3 regions of the Hymenobacter taeanensis genome follow, and region 3 is predicted to be linked to each of the others. Evidence: riboswitches for the same ligand, from Rfam matches in the RefSeq annotation. Region 3 holds a riboswitch; each other region holds the start of a gene.

Region 1 (6,227 bases), 2.3 Mb from region 3:
GAACTTGCCCTCGAAGGTAAAATGGTCCTGCTTCCAGAGGTTGTCTACTACGTGCAGCCACTCGGCGGTGCGGGCATACCGGTCGTCGTGCTGCTCAAAGTGCACGCCGTACTTCTTGGCCTCATCCTGCCACCATGATGACACTACGTTCAGCGACAAACGGCCGCCACTGATATGGTCGATGTTGGCGGCTTGCTTAGCTAGCAGAGCAGGGGAGTGAAAGGTAGGCCGCACGGCCACCATGAGCTCTAGTTTCTTGGTAACGGCCGCTAAGGCCGCCGCCGTACTCCAGGCATCCAGGGAAGGAGCTTCTTCACCCTTGATGTCGTTGAGGTTCAACTCCGCAATAAGGGAAAGGTCGTAGCCTAACTCCTCACTGCGTTGGGCCAGCGTTTTCACGTAGTCCCAGTCGGCGCGCATGTTTTCGTCCTCCACATTGCGCAACCACCCGCCAAAAACGGGCATCCAATATCCGTATCTCATTATTGCGCGATTAGGTCAGCGGGTGAAGAAGTTAATTCGTCAGCGGTAGCTAGTTCTGTGCCCGACGTAGCACCGGGTAGCTGCGTTTCGAGGTAGTCTACGAAGCGGGCGTAAGGGTCAAAGCCTACCACGTTCACGGCGTCGGCCACGAAGTTTGAGAGGGCGTTGATGTCGTAGAACAGCACGTCGCCGGTGCGGTCATCAATGAGGTACTCAATGCCGCCTACGTCAATCTTGGCAGCGGCCACAATGCGCTCCACTGCTGCAATAACTTCGGCCGGGGGCGTGAAAGCTTCTACCTGAATGCCCTTCTTGGGCGCTTCGGTGAGACAGAACTCCGCCGACTGCTCCTCCGGAATTTGGCAGATTTCGGCGGGGCACAGGTTGAAGCTTTCACCGGTAGTGTACACTTTCATGGCGTACAGGAACTTGCCATCAAGGGTTTCTACCCGGTGAATGTTGCCACCGCGGGGCGTCACGTACTCCTGCACCAAAGCGGTCTGGTCGATGCCCAAGTCAATCTGGCCAGCGGCTACGGCAGCCTCTACTCCTTCAATGGTATCAAAGCGAATAATACCCGCACCGCTCCCGCCAATGTTCACTTTCACCACAATAGGAAATTGAAGCTGCCGGGCCGCATCTGGCACGCGAGAAGCGTGGTTGATAACAAACGACTTCGGAAACTTCAGGCCCAGTGAAGCAAACAGGGAGAGCTGGCGGGCCTTATTGGTTTCAATGGCCGTAGCTGCCGAACCATTGATGATGCGGGTGCCGATACGCTCCAGATGCGTAGCATAGCCAGCCGTGTGGAAGATACCCTGCCCGTGGCCGCGCAGGTAAGCTGAGGAACTCATGCGGTTGACCACGAGCGAGTAGCGGCTCTCTTTCTCAGACGGGTCGAAGAGGTGGTGGGCGGCGTCGATTTTCTCGTAGGCCAGTCCGCGGCGGTCTAGCTCGGCGAAAAGGGGCTTAAACCACTCAGGATGTTCGAAATAAATGCCAATCGGCTTTGCAGCGTGAGCCATCAGAAAAGGAAAGAATGAAGTATGAGAGGAGGGTACGGGAACCCAGCGGCCCCGAGATAATAAGCGCAGCATAGCCTCTTAGGCGGTAAGTAGGCTACCTGGAAATGCACTGATTGAATGAACAGCTGACAGCTGCAAATGGTGTCTTCCTGCAGTCTGTAAGAAGCAGTGTATTCACGGGTAAGCACTTGGTATATATGTGCTTAACATGACTTTAGAAACTGTAGAGCAGAAGGGCTTGCAGGATCTAAAAAGCAGGAAGAGGAGGCGGCAGCAAGCCGCAAACCAGGCCGGAAGTGGCCTAGGGCAAAAATGTGTTTACCAACAACAACAGGGGCCTGCCAAAACCAGAGCAACGGACAAAACGCCCATAGGTCGGTTAACCGATTGCGGAGCAACGTGAGCAGCAGAGAAAGCGAGGAAGTTGTTGGTAGTAGCCACGGCAACTTGTTTTTATATGGTCAGGACTTGGCACCGTTCCAGTAACTGGGGGTTGCCGGCGTTTCATAGAGCCTGTCTCTCCACGCCTCTGTATAAAAACAATCCTTTGGTCGAAAAGAATTGGTAGGGCGAAGGTAATGCGCTGGCAAGGAAACTTCCAAATACCTGTTTTTCGCTGACATCCCATCGGGCCAGCAGAGGCCGTATAAGGAGTTTTGGTTGGGGCCAGCCCAAAATCTTTTACCGGTCCTACCTCGCCACACTGTTACTTCGCATTCGGTTTCAGCAAGCAGTTGTCATCAATGAGCACAGGGAAAGGAGTAGAAAGCCAGCCAGAAGCAGCCCGCACCCACGCAAGTACCCCAGCCAACCATAGGGCTGAGTCGCGCGCCGCAATGGCTGTTCTGTGTCTTTCTGAAAGTTTGGGTGGCCTAGAGATTAACACAATCAAGTTTTCTGGCTGGATGCGGGAACGGGGCTGGCCCATTACGCTGCTGGTGCCGCCTGAATCACCCCTTGCTGAGTGGGCCGCACGTGAGCACTTGGCTTACATAACCGTAGCGGCCCGCCGGAAGTCCTTGGCCTTCACTACCGCCTGGCGGCTGGCACAGTACCTGCGGGCACATAGCATCAGGTTGCTTTTAGTCACGCAGAATAAAGATCTGGGCTTTGTAATGCTACTTAAGCTGCTCATGGGCAATGAGCTACGCATTGTGTACCAGCAGCACATGCAAATAGGGATTCCTAAGCGCGACTGGTTTCACACCAAGCGTTTTGCCCTGCTGGATGCCTGGCTTTCACCTTTGCCTGGCCTGGCCCGACAAGTAGCAGAAATGACGCGCTTTGAACCGGGCCGGGTGCACGTGGTACCGTTGGGAATTGATTTGCACCGCTTTGTGACCCCAGGTGTTACCCAAGCTCAGGCGCGGGAGCAGCTCCAGCTACCTGCCGAAACCGCGCTGCTGGGAGTGCTGGGCCGCTTTGATGATGGCAAAGGGCAGGACTTTGTGCTTGAAGTGCTGCACCAGCTCCGCACCCAACATCAGCAGGCAGTAGAGCTGGTACTCATGGGCGAGCTGACCCGCAACGAGGGCGACGCCTATTGGCAGCAGCTGCAGGCGCAAATCACACGGCTTGGTCTGGAGCAGCAAGTACACATCCGGCCCTTCAGCTCCCAGACGGAAGTGTTTTACCGCGCCATTGATGTGTTTGTGCTGGCCTCGGTGAGCGAAACGTATGGCATGGTAACCATTGAGGCTATGGCATCGGGCCTGCCAGTGGTAGCCAGTGCTACCGGCGGCACCCTGGAAATTGTGCAGGACGGGCAAACCGGCCTGCTTTACCCCCTGCGCGATGTGCAAGCCTGCGTGCAGCAGGTGCTTAAGTGCCTGCAGCAGCCAGCCCTCCGGCAGGAGCTAGGCCAGTCGGCGAGCCGCCGGGCACAGGCTGAATATTCCCACGTGCGGCAATGCGAGCTAACGGAGCAGGTTTTGCTGGCGCTGGTCTAATTCCGGTATCTTTGTCGCTTTGTTTCTCACAGTGAACCGGGCTGGTGGCATAGGTGTTGGCTGAGTCGCTTCGCTACTTATTGAGAAACAGCAGGCACCACTCGGCGAGCAAATCATACCATGATCATTATACAAAACACCGTCATCTCCGATGACGTGCGCGACAATTTTTTCGTCTGTAACCTGGAGGCCTGTAAAGGTGCCTGTTGCGTTGAGGGTGATTTGGGCGCTCCTCTGGAAGCAGGTGAGCTGCAGATTCTGGAACAGGAATACGCGGCCATCAAACCTTTCCTGACCGAAGCCGGCCAGCAGGCCATTGAGCAGCAAGGCCTTTATATAAAAGACTGGGAGGGGGATTACAGCACCACCACCATTAATGACCGGGAGTGTGCCTATGCGCTCTACGACGAGCGAGGCATCCTGAAATGCGGCATTGAGCAGGCCTACCTGGCCGGCGCTACCAGCTTCAAAAAGCCCATCAGCTGCCACTTATACCCCATCCGCATCACCAAGTACGAAGACTTCGACGCACTGAACTATGACCGTTGGAACATCTGCAACCCAGCCTGTTCCTTTGGCGCTAATCTGGGCGTCCGGATCTATCAGTTCCTTAAGGAACCGCTGGTGCGCAAGTATGGCGAAGAGTGGTATGGCGAGCTTGTGCACGAAATCGAGCACGGTACGCCAGCATAACTATGTTGCACTAGCACAACTGGCTACACAACAAGAAAGGCTGCCTACTAGGGCAGCCTTTCTTGTTGTTGAAAGCTTCAGCCTGTTTTAGAAGTGGCCTGCTTAGTTAGGCACCCACACGGAATAGCTGCGCGCCTGCACCGGGAAGTTGCCGTAACCGTTGGCGTCGGTGGTGATGGTGCCGCCGTAATTGCCGGTTTTGTCGGTTAGCGTGGCACTCTTGAAGGGGGAGGTGATGCCTTTCGTACGGGCGCTGCCGCCATCGTTGAGCACCAGCATAAGGCCCTTGTGTGTGCTGTCGCCGGAGCGAGAATATGCGTAGTAGTCGGCGTCATCAACGCTGGTATACTCATAGGCAGAGCCATAAGCATTTGCCTTTCTAATTTGCATCAGCTTACTGATTTGCGTGCCCAGGTTATAGTTGTAGTAGTCTTTGTAGAACACGCAGGGGTAGCCTTTCTCACGCGTCAGAATATAGGCGTAGGCCAGCATCTTAAGGTTAACCACAGGCGAGTACAATCCACCACCTTGCTGGTCAGTATCGTGGTTATCAACAAAGGATACCGAGAGAGGGCCATTAGCTTCGGTGAAGCCGGCAAACTGCAGGCCCCGCATGTCCCAGGCCCCGTTGCCACTGCTCATGCTCTGAAAGGTGTAGTGCAAAGGCACATCAAACAGACTAGTACGCCCGCCGGTAGCTGCTGCGTAGTTGTTCATGTCAGAGAGGTTGCGGAACCATGCTTCACTCACCGCGAAACGACCGCTGGTGCCCTTTACCGCATCCAGCCATTCATTCACGAAGGAAGTTTGAATGTGTTTGGTGGCATCAAGCCGGTATCCATCAAGTCCTAGCTTCGTGGTAATCCAGTTGCCCCAGTTCTTGGTTTCGGTGCGTTGGTTAACGTCGGCGTAGCGGATTTCAGATCCGAGCAGGTTGTCATAGGCATCACCGTTGGCGTAGGGCTGGAAGTCCCAGGCATTCCATTGGTACCAGCCATTATTAGGTGCTTGCTGCGTACCGTTGAAATTATAGTAATGCCACTTAAACGAGCTGTACGTGTTGCCTCGCCCCGGATAAGTGAAGCTGGTATACACATTGTAGTTCGTGCCGTTATAGTTGAATTGCTCCTGAGCATCCGCCGACGTCAGGTGGTTCATTACCATGTCTTCGTACACCTGAATGCCCTTGCCATGTAGCGCCGTAATGGCTGACTGTAGTTGGGCCAGAGTGCCGTAACGGGTGGCAACAGTGCCTTTTTGGTTAAACTCACCCAAATCGTAGCGGTCATAAACGCCGTAGCCCACATCGTACACGCTGCCGCCCTTGTATGCCGGGGGCAACCATACTGCTGTAAAACCTGCCGTGCTAAACTCGGTGGCCTTGCTACCGAGCACTTGCCACCAAGTGCCTTGCGTGTTACTCAGGGGTACATCCCAGTAAAAGCCCTGGAGCATAACCCCGTTAACGGCAGTAGCATTTTGGGGAGCAGGGGTTGCAACTGGAGCAGGTGCGGAAGGGGCTAGGTTGTCTTTGGAGCACGATGCGGTAAGCAAAGCTCCACCTAGCAGCAGGCCTAGCAAAGGCCGCTGTAGCAGTGTAGTCATGTAGTGGGAATTTTGGTTGTGGGGTAATGAGAACGTTACAATAGTACTGGCTTTTTCACGGTATTATTCAATAACATTTTGTTAATCATATGCTGTATTGACTCCTTAGTGGTGCTATAATGATAGGTTTTCTATTTAGTAGGCAGTGCTTTCACTTAACATAGCATCTGACCTTAAAGATGAGTGAGTACTCACCTTTAGAGTGTCTATAATCCAGGTGCGTGATACTTTGCCAAATAAAAAAGCCCAACCTGTGAGGGTTGAGCTTTTTTGTGCTGGGAGTAAGTGGCCTATAGCTCTGAAAAGTCGAATGAAGTTTCCAAGAACTTCGTGGTAAAGTCACCGTCCTTGAACTTGGCGTTGTCCATCAACTTCAAATGGAAGGGAATGGTAGTCTTCACACCTTCGACTACGAATTCTGACAGGGCCCGCTTCATCTTCACGATACACTCCTCACGGGTTTGCGCCACGG
Region 2 (6,227 bases), 2.2 Mb from region 3:
CGGGGCGTGGTGAAGTACTTGTAGGCCACGTCAATCGTGATGCCCTGCTCACGCTCAGCACGGAGGCCATCGGTCAGCAGCGCCAGATCCACGGTGCCGTTTGAAGCCTGCCGCTTCTCCAGAGCCGCCAGCACGTCCAGCGATACTGATTCGGAATCGTAAAGCAAACGCCCAATCAAGGTGCTTTTGCCGTCGTCAACGCTGCCACACGTGATAAATCGAAGTAAGTCCATGAGGTGAAATTGTGAGGTTGTGAAATTGTGAGTTGGTCGTTTAGGTGAAGTGTGTTGTCTGTTCACAACATCACCTTTCACAACTTCACCACTTAGAAATAGCCGTTGCGCTTGCGGTCTTCCATGCCGGCTTCCGAGATGTTGTCGTCGAGGCGGGTGGCGCCCCGCTCGCTTACTTTGGCCAGCAGCAGATCCTGAATAATATCTTCCACGGTGCTGGCGTCGCTCTCCACAGCAGCAGTACAGGTAGAGTCGCCCACGGTGCGGAAGCGGACCTGACGCGTCACAATTTCATCGTCGTCATCAAGCTGCAGGTGCTCGGAGAGGCCTAGGAGCTGGCCCGAGGGCAGCACCACGCAGGTGCGCTCGTGACCGAAGTAGATGTCGGGCAGCTGGATGTTTTCGCGCTGAATGTAGCGCCACACGTCCAGCTCGGTCCAGTTAGAAATGGGGAACACGCGCACGTTTTCGCCCTTCTGGATGCGGCCGTTGTACACGTTCCAGAGCTCGGGGCGCTGGCGCTTGGGGTCCCACTGGCCAAACTCATCTCGCACGGAGAAGATGCGCTCCTTGGCGCGGGCCTTTTCCTCGTCGCGGCGGGCCCCGCCAATGCAGGCGTCGAACTCAAACTCCTCGATTACCTCCAGCAGCGTGTAAGTCTGCAGGGGGTTGCGGCTGGGATACTTGCCGCCCGGCTCCCGCAGGCGCTGGCGCTTAATGGTTTCTTCCACGCTGCGCACAATAAGCTTTTCGCCGAGGCGGGCGGCCAGCTCATCGCGGTAGTCCAATACCTCCGGGAAGTTGTGACCGGTATCCACGTGCACCAGCGGGAAAGGGAAACGGCCGGGGCGAAAGGCTTTTTCGGCCAACCGCGTGAGCACGATGGAGTCTTTGCCGCCCGAAAACAGCAGGGCGGGACGCTCAAACTGGCCCGCCACTTCCCGCAGGATATGAATAGCTTCGGCTTCCAGCCGGTCGAGGTAATCGAAATGAGGGGTACTCATAGAAAGAGTCTGTTTTGAATCCTTTGTTATGCTGAGCGCAGCTGAAGCATCTCTGCCGCTTCATTACTGTACTAGGCCAGTTGGTTAGCCAGAGGGAGAGATGCTTCGGCTGCGCGGACGCCAGATCAAGCAGGACGTTCTAAGCTTTGCCAAATCACCTAGTCTAGCCCGCGGGCACTGGCTCCACCACCGGGTCGGGGCCATCGTGGTGGGTAGTGGCGTGTAGGCCACATTCCTTGGCGGAAAGGTCTTCCCACCACCAGCGGCCGGCCCGGAAATCCTCGCCTGGCTTAATAGCGCGGGTGCAGGGGGCGCAGCCAATGCTTACGAAGCCCTGCTGGTGCAGCGGATTTACCGGAATGCTGTTTTCCTGGGCGTAGGCCACGGCTTGCTCCCAGGTCCAGTCGAAGAGGGGGTGAACTTTGGTTAGCTCATGGGCGGCATCCCACTCCACGGGATCCATGGTTTGCCGGTTCTGCGACTGCTCAGCCCGGATGCCGGTAACCCAGGCCTGCTGCCCTGCCAGGGCCCGGTTCAGGGGCTCCACCTTCCGGATGTAGCAGCACTCCTTGCGGTTATCGACGCTCTCGTAGAAGCTGTTGGGGCCTTTGGCGAGGAGCAAATCCTGCACACTTTCCTGGCGCGGGAAGTACACCTCAATGGGCTGCTCGTACTTCAGCAGAGTCTTATTCCAGATAGAGTAGGTCTCCTGAAAATTGCGCCCGGTGTCCAGCGTGAATACCTTGATAGGTAGCCCATTCGCGAAAATCAAGTGGCTGATAATCTGATCTTCCAGCCCGAAGGAAGTAGAGAAGACGGCTTTGCCGGGGAAGTGCTCTGCCACCAGACGTAAGCGCTCCAGGGCGGTAGCAGATGTGAGCCGAAGGCGCAGGTCGTCGAGCACGGGCAGGACGGCCGGCGCAGCAGATGCTGCAGACATAACAAGAAGAGAAGTGAGGAGTGGCCACCGTAAGGGCAGCAGTCCGGCCGAAAATGGCCCAGGCAGTAAGGCATCGTCGCGGCGCGACAGGTGCACAATTTCGCCGGGCGAAAAAGGCGGGTGCAGACGATTCAGCCGGACGCGCACTTGCGCACGTCAGAGAAGCTTAATCAGCCTACAAACCAGGAAAAAGGAGGAGTGTGGCCCTTAGCAACAACAACATGCCCCTGCCATACAGACGGGAGTAGCCATACCACAACACCCATGCTGTACAGCAGTGGAGGTGGCAGAATCGGCGGAGTTGATGAAGCGGTTCACGGTGCTGTTGTTTTTATATGGTCAGGACTTGGCACCGTTCCGCACTTACGGATGGTTGCCGGCGCTTCGTAGAGCCTGTCTCTCCACGCCTCTGTATAAAAACAATCCTTTTGTGGGTAAAGAATTGGTCCTACAAATGTACTGGTCGAAATTTTACACTTCCAAATTTTATTTTTTCAGCAGTTGATCTGGTGCTGCTGTCAAAAGCAAAAATGGGGAAAGCGTAGGTGGGAAAACCAGACATTCGGGTGGACTAACTATGTAGGGCAATAATTGTTTTTCAACTGGGTTGATGAATACAGGGTATATATGTTTAAAACCATGATTATCAATAAATTAAAATGATGTTGATAAAGTATATATCAATGGTTTGCATGTAGAAACTTGACAAGAATAAAGCTTCCTGAAAAAGCAAAAGGGCTTCACGTTGTGCCAGTGTGCTAGGACAGATTATGGAATAAATCGACGGCTAATTTTCTGCAAAACGCCAGTGGCTTCGGGCGCCGAGTTGGTGAGCAGAATTATGCCGCCGTACAAAATCGTCAGTACCGTGGAGCGCAACAGCATCGTCAGGAAAGGGGAGGATAGCGCTGGAAGGAGCCAGGCCGCACCACCCGCCGCGGCGGCAATTCCCAGAATCAGCGGGATGCGCCAGGTGAAGGGCTGCATGCGGTAACTATGCCACACAAACCACGTTCGAGCCACATTGATACTTACCTGGGCTACGCAGGCGGCTACTGCTGCCCCCACCATGCCCAGACGCGGTATCAAAAGCCAGTTCAACGCCACCGTCAACAAGGCCAGCGATACGTTGAAAATCAAGTCGTAACGGTAACGGGGGGAGGTTATAACAATCAGGGCATTTACGCCGGTGATGCCATCGAAGAGCTTACTGCCGAGCAGCAGCAGGACCACCACTGTACCTTCGGCGTAGCTGGTGTTGCGCATCAAGGAGTAGATGAAATCCAGATTCAACCCAATGCCCAAGGCCAGGTAGCAGCCCAGCAGCGTGTTGAGGCGAGTGGCACGGCGGTAGAAGTCGGCCATGCGGGGCAGGTCCTGCTGCTTCCAGTAATCGGCGAGCAGAGGGAAGGCTATTTTGTTGAGGGAGCGGGCCGGAATAGCTAGGGCGGTACTGATGTAGCCCGCCACTGCGTAAATTCCGGCTGCCGCCACGCTTACCTGCGCACCCACCATGAGCGTGTCAATAAACATGATAATGCTACCCGACAGGCTCCCGAGCAGGGTGAATGCCCCCATGCCCAACAGTTCACGCAGGGGCCGCACCGTGAGTACCTGCCGTGTGGGCCGCCAGTGCAGTTCTCCAATAGTTGCTACGTAAGCGGTCAGCAGCAAGGTAATGGTGCCGTTTACGCCTACAAACCACAGCACGTAGTTCGGGAATGATAGAAAGCCAAACCCAAACAGCAAGGCCCCAGCTATAATGAGGACCCGCTGCAGCACATCCTGCACGAAGGAGGAAAAGGCGGTATGGTACAGCGCCTTTAGGTAAGCGTCCTGCACCGAGTACAGCATAGTAAACAGGGCCAGTACGGCGCCCCAGGTGTAGTAAGGCGCCAGCAGCGGCGCGTCTTGCCCGTACCAGGGCAGCAGCACGGGCTTTCCTAGAAAATATAGCGCCGTAACCACAGCAAACCCCAATAGCGGCACGCCCACCAGCAAGGGCAGAAACCCCCGGTGCCCCGACTCTGGGTGGCGGAAATATGGAAAGAACCGAATGCCGACGCTGGCAAAGCCAAAGGCGGCAATCTGCGCATACAGCGTGGCAACCGAAGCCAGCGTTGCCGTCACGCCGAGTTGCTGGGGCGCTAGAAAATTGGGCAGCACCAAGGCTGTGCTCACAAAACCCAGCGCCAGCCCAATGTAGGAAATGACCGTGTTACGCAGCCCCTGCCGCTGAACTATACCCAAGTGGTGAAATGGTGAAGTGGTGAATTTGTGAGGGTGCCGAGAAAGATAACAGCACGTCATCCTGACGCAGGAGGGATCTTATTACCTAGAAAGGTCGTGCTGACGTAACAAGATTTTTCCTGCGTCAGGATGCCGTGCTTTTGTGCTTAGCTAGTGCACCTAAAATATCGGAGCCGTTGACAAACGCCACAGCGCGGCTGCGAAGGTACTCCATGATTTCGGCGAACTGGTACGGGCCGGTGTTCTCATTAGCTGGGTCGAAGTTCTCGTTGTGCCAGAGTACCGTGCAGACCCCACCGAATCGCTCAATTTCCTGGAACATTGGCGTCAGGACCGATAGGATTTCCTCAGGCACCAACTGCAAGTAGCGCGGGTGATGGAGCGTGGCATCCATCACGTTGAGCGGGATTTCGAGGAAGGGAGACATCTGAATAGAGTTTTTAGGCCCTAGAGTAACAAGTGCCGGTGCTTTGGGTGAAAATTCTGACTTCCCCTGATCAGGTTCGGCGGAAAAGGGGCTAGCCCCTAAATTAAATGGATAGAACGGCAGGCAGTAGGAATTCCGGAAGCCAAAGTGCTCTGCAAACCCTAGCGTAGAATCATAAGAATGTCCATGAAGACTCACTAAAGTAGGCGTGATACGTGGTTCCCAACCTAAATAGTGGAACCGGACACCGAAGTCTTTATCGCCCTTTTTGAAATGTTGCAGTAAGTCTCCTTCCCTTTTAAATCGCAGATGTAATTTGTCGGTGCCTAAACTGGCATGCAGGCCAATTTCAGAATTGTCGACTGCAACTACTGCACTTTGCCACACCTTACGCAGTTTGTAATCGGCATTAGGTGTGCCATTAGCGGCTTTGCGGTGCTCGGGCAGAAAGAAGAACGTGCTTTTAGCGCCATAGCTGGCTACCGTTTGCCTCACGTGCTCTAGGTTGTCCCAGGCGTCCTTCTGAGTGAAATGCTGCCAGAGGTGCCGGGCCAAGCTAGGCCAGTCGCGGCGCTGGAAGGCGGCTTTGGTGGGTGCTTTCCAGGCGCTGTAGAGGTTGTCGATATCGTGGGTAATGAAGGCGGCCCACTTGGCGCCATTTGACCAGGTACGGGGTTGTAAGGAGTAGCCTACGATATGCTCCACGGCCGTTTTCAGCACATCAAAGTAGTAATTCACTACCGGTACTGTCACGAATCCATACTGTCGCTGCACGCTGGCTGAATAGGGGAACCGGCCATGCTGGTCGCGCTCTTCCGAGTAATATTCCTGCCAGCCGCTGAGCAGGTAAAACGCTCCTGAGATTATATCCGCGTTGATAATAGCGTATCCATTTGGCAACCACTCCAGCAACGGCTTCTGCGGCTCCACATCAAAGAAAAACGGCACCGATTGGCCTAGCCACTCCCGCATGGTGGGGGCTGCGGGATAAGGATTTGTTCCGTTGAAAAACTCGCCTGCGCCTCCTGCTATCTGTAGTTGGGGTTGGGTGTCCGCGTAGCCAATAGAAACGTCCGGCACGTTCTCATAGGCCAGCCGGAAGTGACGGAGCACGTAGGCCAGTCGGGTCTCGGCGGGAATAGGCTGCGGGGGCGTCGGGAAAGCGGGAGCGGGCATAGTGGCGCAAGTATAGCAGGTTTAGCACACGACAGTTCCCGCAGAGGTACGCAGAAGTTTTCGCGGAGGGCGCGGAGCTATTCTAGGCCTGTTCGGGGAGCCAGCCGGCGAGGAGGCGGAGGGCGCGTTGTTGGCTATGGCCTTCGTCGGGGGTGCCGAGGGTGGCATTGTAGTAGGCGGCGCGGCGGTAGAGGTCG
Region 3 (6,227 bases):
CGGGTCAGGTGTTCGGTTACTTTCATATAGCGGACCAACCAAAGGTTGACGGGTCGTTCTGGTAGGCGCCCCACCCCCCGGCCCCCTCTCCGAAAAAGGAGAGGGGGAGCCGAACGGACTTTTAGGTGATGGGGCAGTTGTTGGGTTACAGAGCAGATTTAATAGTTGCTATCACCTGGTCTGGTTCGTGCAGCACTTGGTTGTTGGAGAAGCGTAGAATTCTATAGCCGAGTTCCTGTAACAGGGCGGAGCGGCCAGTATCATAGTCTTGCTGGTCAGGCTGGTTGTGGATCTCTCCATCAACCTCCACAATCAGTTTAGAACTAAGGCTGACAAAATCAATGATGTAGCGGTCAATACTGTGCTGGCGTCGGAATTTGGTGCCAAGCTGCCCACCCCGTACTGCTTGCCATCGTGTTTCCTCTGCTTTCGTGGGCTCATGCCGCATGGCGCGACTCCTACCTTTCAAATTCAACTTACCGTACAGCCTTTTGTCTGCGGTGAAAATCTTGTCCTGGGACATAAGTCAAGTAGAAAGCTTAGCACGGTCTGTAATCGTCAGGCTCCCCCTCTCCTTTTTCGGAGAGGGGGCTAGGGGGTGGGGCGCCTCTAGAGCGCCGTCACGGGCACACTAGCAGGGTCGTAGTTTAGGTTGGGGGCCAGCCAGCGCTCCAGCTCTGGCAGCGGCATGTTCTTGCGCTCAGCAATGTCCTCTACCTGGTCCTTGCCGATGCGGCCGAGACCGAAGTAGCGGGAATCGGGGTGGGCGTAGTAGAGGCCACTTACCGAGGAAGCGGGATACATGGCCAGGTTCTCGGTGAGGCGGATGCCCGTGGTACTTTCAGCATCGAGGAGCTCAAACAGGGTGATTTTCTCGGTGTGGTCGGGGCAGCCGGGGTAGCCGGGCGCGGGGCGCACACCTCTGTATTTCTCCTGAATGAGGTCTTCGTTGGAAAGGTTCTCGGCGGGGTCGTAGCCCCAGAACTCCTCGCGCACCCGCTGATGCAGGCGCTCCGCAAAGGCCTCGGCGAGGCGGTCGGCCAGGGCTTTCACCATGATGCTGGAGTAGTCGTCGTGCTCCTGCTCGTACTTTTCCAGCAGCTTCTCAATGCCTAGGCCTGCCGTTACGGCAAACCCGCCGATGTAGTCTTCGCGGCCGGTTTCCTTGGGCGCCACAAAGTCAGAGAAGGCCAGGTTGGGCACGCCGGGGGCCTTCTCGCTCTGCTGGCGCAGGGTGAAGAACTCCGTCTGGATTTCCTGGCGGGTCTCATCCTTGAAAATCTGGATGGTATCGTGGCCGACGGTGTTGGCGGGCCAGAACCCCACTACGGCACGGGCCGTGAGCAGCTTCTCGTTGATGATTTGCTTCAGCAGCTTTTGGGCGTCGTTGAAGAGCTGGGTGGCGGCTTCGCCCACGTTCTCATCGGTGAGGATGCGGGGGTAGCGGCCCTTCAGTTCCCAGGTCTGGAAGAAGGGCGTCCAGTCGATGTATTCGGCCAGTTCGGCCAGCGGATAATCTTCCAGGGTTTTGGTGCCCAGGAAGCTCGGCTTCACAATGCGGCTGGTTTCCCAATCGGCTTTGAACCCGTTTTCACGAGCAGCTTCAATGGTGAGGTAGTTCTTCTCGCGCTGGCGGCCGGCATAGTCCTCACGGAGCTGGCGGTATTCCTCACGCACCGTGCGGGCGTACTCCACATCGGCGGTGCCGAGCAGGGCCGCGGCTACCCCTACCGAGCGGGAAGCGTCGTTTACGTGCACCACGGGGCCGGAGTAGTTGGGCGCAATTTTCACGGCGGCGTGCAAGCGAGAGGTGGTGGCGCCGCCAATGAGCAGCGGGGTGTTGAGGCCGCGCTTTTCCATTTCCTGGGCCACGTACACCATTTCATCTAGCGAAGGCGTGATGAGGCCGCTGAGACCAATCACGTCTACCTGCTGCTTCTGCGCTTCGTCCAGAATCTTCTCCAGGGGCACCATCACACCCAGGTCCACGATGTCGAAGTTGTTGCAGGCCAGTACTACGCCCACGATGTTCTTGCCGATGTCGTGCACGTCGCCTTTTACCGTGGCCAGCAGGATTTTACCGGCTGTTTGCCGGTCGCCGCTTTGCTTGTCGGCAAGCAGGTAAGGCTCCAGGTAGGCCACGGCCTTCTTCATCACGCGGGCCGATTTTACTACCTGAGGCAGGAACATTTTGCCCGCGCCAAACAGGTCACCCACCACGTTCATGCCGGCCATCAGGGGGCCTTCAATCACTTCGAGTGGCCTAGCTACTTGCTGGCGCACTTCCTCGGTGTCTTGGTCGATGAACTCCGTGATGCCTTTCACTAGGGCGTGCTGCAGGCGCTCCTTCACCGGCAGGCTGCGCCAGGCGTCGGCTACTACCTCCACTTTATCCTTCTGCTTTACCGTGTCGGCAAAGTCAACGAGACGCTCAGTAGCGTCGGGGCGACGGTTTAGCAGCACGTCTTCTACTAGCTCCAGCAGGTCCTTGGGCACTTCGTCGTACACGGCCAGCTGGCTGGGGTTTACGATACCCATGTCGAGGCCGGCCCGGATGGCGTGGTAGAGGAAGGCCGAGTGCATGGCTTCGCGCACTACGTCGTTGCCGCGGTAGGAGAAGCTGATGTTGCTGACGCCGCCGCTGGTGAGGGCGCCGGGCAGGTGTTGCTTGATCCAGCGAACGGCCTCGATGAAGTCCAGCGCGTAGTTGCGGTGCTCCTCCATGCCGGTGCCCACCGTCAGAATGTTAGGGTCGAAGATGATATCCTCGGCCGGGAAACCCACTTCGTTCACCAGGATATTATAGCTGCGCTGACAGATTTCGATGCGCTTCTCCAGCGTGTCAGCCTGTCCATTCTCATCGAAGGCCATCACCACCACGGCGGCGCCGTACTGACGCACCGTGCGGGCGCGCTCCTTGAAGGTCTCTTCGCCTTCCTTGAGCGAAATGGAGTTGACGATGCTCTTGCCCTGCACACACTTCAGTCCGGCTTCCAGCACGCTCCACTTCGAGGAGTCAATCATAATCGGCACCCGCGAAATGTCGGGCTCCGAGGCAATGAGGTTCAGGAAGGTGGTCATGGCCTGCTCCGAGTCGAGCATGCCTTCGTCCATGTTCACATCGATGACCTGGGCACCGCCCTCCACCTGGTCGCGGGCTACTTGCAGGGCAGCTTCGTAGTTGCCGGTCCGGATGAGGCGGGCGAAGGCGCGGGAGCCAGTCACGTTACACCGCTCGCCCACGTTCACGAAGAGGCTGTCGGGGTAGATGCCGAAGGGCTCTAGGCCACTCAGGCGGGTAGCTTTGGGTAGCTCGGGCAGCTTGCGCGGCTCATACTTATCAGCCAGACGGGCCAGCTCGCCAATGTGCTGGGGTGTGGTGCCGCAGCAGCCGCCCACCACCGTCACGAGGCTTTCCTTAAGGTAGTTTTCTACTACGCCCGCGAATTCCTGAGCCGACTCATCATAACCGCCAAATGCATTCGGCAAACCCGCATTCGGGTAGGCCGAGATGTGCACGTCGGCAATGCGGCTCAGTTCCTTGATGTACACCTGCAGCTGATCGGCGCCGAGGGCGCAGTTCAGGCCCACGCTCAGCAGGGGCAGGTGGCGGATGGAGTTCCAGAAGGCCTCCACCGTCTGCCCCGAAAGGGTACGGCCGGAAGCGTCGGTGATGGTGCCGGAAATCATGACGGGCACCACGCGGCCGCCTTCGTCGAAGAACTTCTGCACCGCGTACAGCGCCGCTTTAGCGTTCAGTGTGTCGAAGATGGTTTCGATGAGCAAAGCGTCGGAGCCGCCATCAATAAGGCCGCGCACCTGCTCGTGGTAGGCGGTGGCCAGCTCGTCAAACGTTACGGCCCGGAAGCCGGGGCGGTTTACGTCGGGGGAGAGGGAAGCGGTGCGGTTGGTGGGCCCAATGGCACCGGCCACGAACCGGGGCTTGTCGGGATTCTGGCGCGTAAACTCGTCGGCTACCTCTCGGGCAATGCGCGCCGACTCATAGTTGAGCTCGTACACGATATCCTCCAGGGCATAGTCAGCCTGCGCGATGGTGGTGCCGCTGAACGTATTGGTTTCCACCATATCGGCCCCGGCCGCGAAGTAATCGGCGTGGATGCCTTTGATGATATCAGGCCGCGTAATGCTCAGCAGGTCGTTGTTGCCACGCAGAGGCTTGGGATGATCGGCGAAGCGGGTGCCCCGGAAGTCAGCCTCTTCCAGCTTGTGGCGCTGAATCATGGTGCCCATGGCGCCATCCAGAATCAGGACGCGTTTGGCAAGTATATCGTGGAGCGGGGAGTCAGTGACGGTCGGCATATTGGCTCTTCAAGTAATTCGGCAGCGAAAAAGTGCCTATCCAGAGAGAGCCGTGCGAGAAGCGCGTCCTGTTCTTATCTTCTTCCAAAACCGCCAAAACGGTTTGAAAAGGGAATTAGCACCTTGTTTTATTTCAGGTTGCTAAGACGTCGTCGGGCCCAATCCCTCGGTCTTTCTGGATAAGTAACTCTGCGAAGATACAGCAGGAATCTTCAACTTTCAATTTGGGAGGCTGGGAACGTCATGCTTCGACAAGCGGACACCAGATGAAGCATGACGTTCTTATTGTTTGCTGTGCACACGGCCTGGTTAGGGGAAGCTAACTGTGGGAGAACTGCGCCGCCTTACTTCTGACGTGATGCCAGCACCTCGCGCACGGAGGTCCAGCGGAGCTCGGGGTACCGGTCGTTGTCCAGGGGCTGTAGTTTGGGGAGACCCGTGAACATGTTGTGGAGGTATTGCATGCCCTGCCAGGGCGGAAATACCTCGTTAGTGGCTGGCATGAGGGTGCGCGTGACCTTGATCATGCCAGCTAGGAACCCTAGGCCACCTGCTCGCAGCAAGCCAAACTTTTCACCGGTGGCCTCAGTAGCAGCTGCCTGCAGGTCTCGGATGGTGGCTACTTCGCCGGCCACGCGCAGGTAACGGGGCGTGGTAGAGTCAAGAGCCGCGAGGGCGGTAAAGGCGGCGGTATCTTCGGTGGTAGTGAAATCCAGGGGCTGATCGGGGTTGCCCCAGTAGAGCACCCTCTTGGGCCCAAACAGCACGACCGGCGCCTGCCCGGTCAGCAGGTCCGCGAACATACCGTTGAGGACGGACGTGGCCTGGAGAGGCAGCTCATTTAGCCGCTCATTAAACTCCCGGCGCAGGTCGAGGTTGCGGTTAGAGCCTTTCGGTAGCTTCGTGTAATCAATGGAATAGTCGGAGGGGATGAAGCGCGGCACGCCTGCTGCCACGGCCGCTTTTGCCAGCCGGGTCTGCATCCCCACAATCTCCTCGCGCAGCCCCGACAACGCCGAAACCACACAGCCGGCGCCAGCACTGGCCTCCGTCAGGGAAATAAGGCTGTTGTAGTCTACCTCAGTAAGGCTGGCTCCCAGCTGGCGCAGGGCAATAGCCTCCGGCTTAGAGCTGCTACCCGGCCGCACCAGGGCCTGCACAGTGGCGCCACGTTGCAGTAGGTGCTTGGCAATGCGAAAACCCAGGTCGCCGGTAGCGCCTGCTACTACAATGGTAGCAGGAGCTGACGTGGTACGGGGCTGGGGAGTAGTAGGTTCTGTCAAAATAGAGGAGGTAAAAGTTAAGTAAGAAAGGCCAGTCTGCCCATGGGGGTAAAGCCTGAAGCTGGTAATACAGCCGGGCATAACAGAAGGTTACTATGACTCAAGCAGCAAGCAGAGCACGTAGGCCACTTGGTTGGCGGTGAGCTACAGTTTAACAGGCTGCAACTATTGACAGACCCTCAGCATCTTAAAGAAAGAATAAAAATAAATGTAACCATGGTGGAAACATATATGTACCTACCCGAGTTGCTATGCGCTGAATCCGCACATAGCAGGTTCCTGTACATCGACTTCATCATGAATCACACTCCGCATCTTTTCTCGTCCGTTCAGGTGGGCGCCCTCACGCTGCCCAACCGTTTTGCCATGGCCCCCATGACCCGGAGCCGCGCCACTAACCCGGAAACCGTACCCACCGACTCGGTAATAAAGTACTACGTGCAGCGCGCTTCGGCGGGCCTGATCATCACGGAAGGTTCGCAGGTATCAGCTCAGGGCGTGGGTTACATCAATACCCCTGGTATTTATACCGAGGAGCAGGTAGCTGGCTGGAAGAAGGTAACTGACGCGGTGCATGCAGCCGGCGGCCGCATTTTCATTCAGCTTTGGCACGTAGGCCGCGTG

Evidence for each region. Region 3 has a riboswitch for S-adenosylmethionine ahead of metH (methionine synthase). Riboswitches for the same ligand answer to the same signal wherever they lie in the genome.
Region 1: another riboswitch for S-adenosylmethionine. It lies ahead of HMJ29_RS15850 (ATP-grasp domain-containing protein); the one in region 3 lies ahead of metH (methionine synthase).
Region 2: another riboswitch for S-adenosylmethionine. It lies ahead of HMJ29_RS15445 (phosphoadenylyl-sulfate reductase); the one in region 3 lies ahead of metH (methionine synthase).

Annotation. Positions count from the first base shown of each region.
Region 1 is NZ_CP053538.1:3,790,182-3,796,408, forward strand. It holds gene HMJ29_RS15845 (LLM class flavin-dependent oxidoreductase) at 1-483, opposite strand, end outside; gene HMJ29_RS15850 (ATP-grasp domain-containing protein) at 483-1,508, opposite strand; SAM riboswitch class I at 1,959-2,048, opposite strand; gene HMJ29_RS15855 (glycosyltransferase family 4 protein) at 2,252-3,457, shown strand; gene HMJ29_RS15860 (DUF3109 family protein) at 3,578-4,150, shown strand; gene HMJ29_RS15865 (alpha-amylase) at 4,253-5,755, opposite strand; gene accC (acetyl-CoA carboxylase biotin carboxylase subunit) at 6,046-6,227, opposite strand, start outside.
Region 2 is NZ_CP053538.1:3,682,388-3,688,614, forward strand. It holds gene HMJ29_RS15435 (sulfate adenylyltransferase subunit 1) at 1-233, opposite strand, end outside; gene cysD (sulfate adenylyltransferase subunit CysD) at 326-1,237, opposite strand; gene HMJ29_RS15445 (phosphoadenylyl-sulfate reductase) at 1,401-2,177, opposite strand; SAM riboswitch class I at 2,506-2,597, opposite strand; gene HMJ29_RS15450 (lipopolysaccharide biosynthesis protein) at 2,946-4,427, opposite strand; gene HMJ29_RS15455 (DUF7033 domain-containing protein) at 4,552-6,030, opposite strand; gene HMJ29_RS15460 (glycosyltransferase family protein) at 6,113-6,227, opposite strand, start outside.
Region 3 is NZ_CP053538.1:1,460,113-1,466,339, reverse strand. It holds gene metF (methylenetetrahydrofolate reductase [NAD(P)H]) at 1-26, opposite strand, end outside; gene HMJ29_RS06270 (endonuclease domain-containing protein) at 146-523, opposite strand; gene metH (methionine synthase) at 610-4,320, opposite strand; SAM riboswitch class I at 4,392-4,506, opposite strand; gene HMJ29_RS06260 (NmrA family NAD(P)-binding protein) at 4,665-5,603, opposite strand; gene HMJ29_RS06255 (alkene reductase) at 5,901-6,227, shown strand, end outside.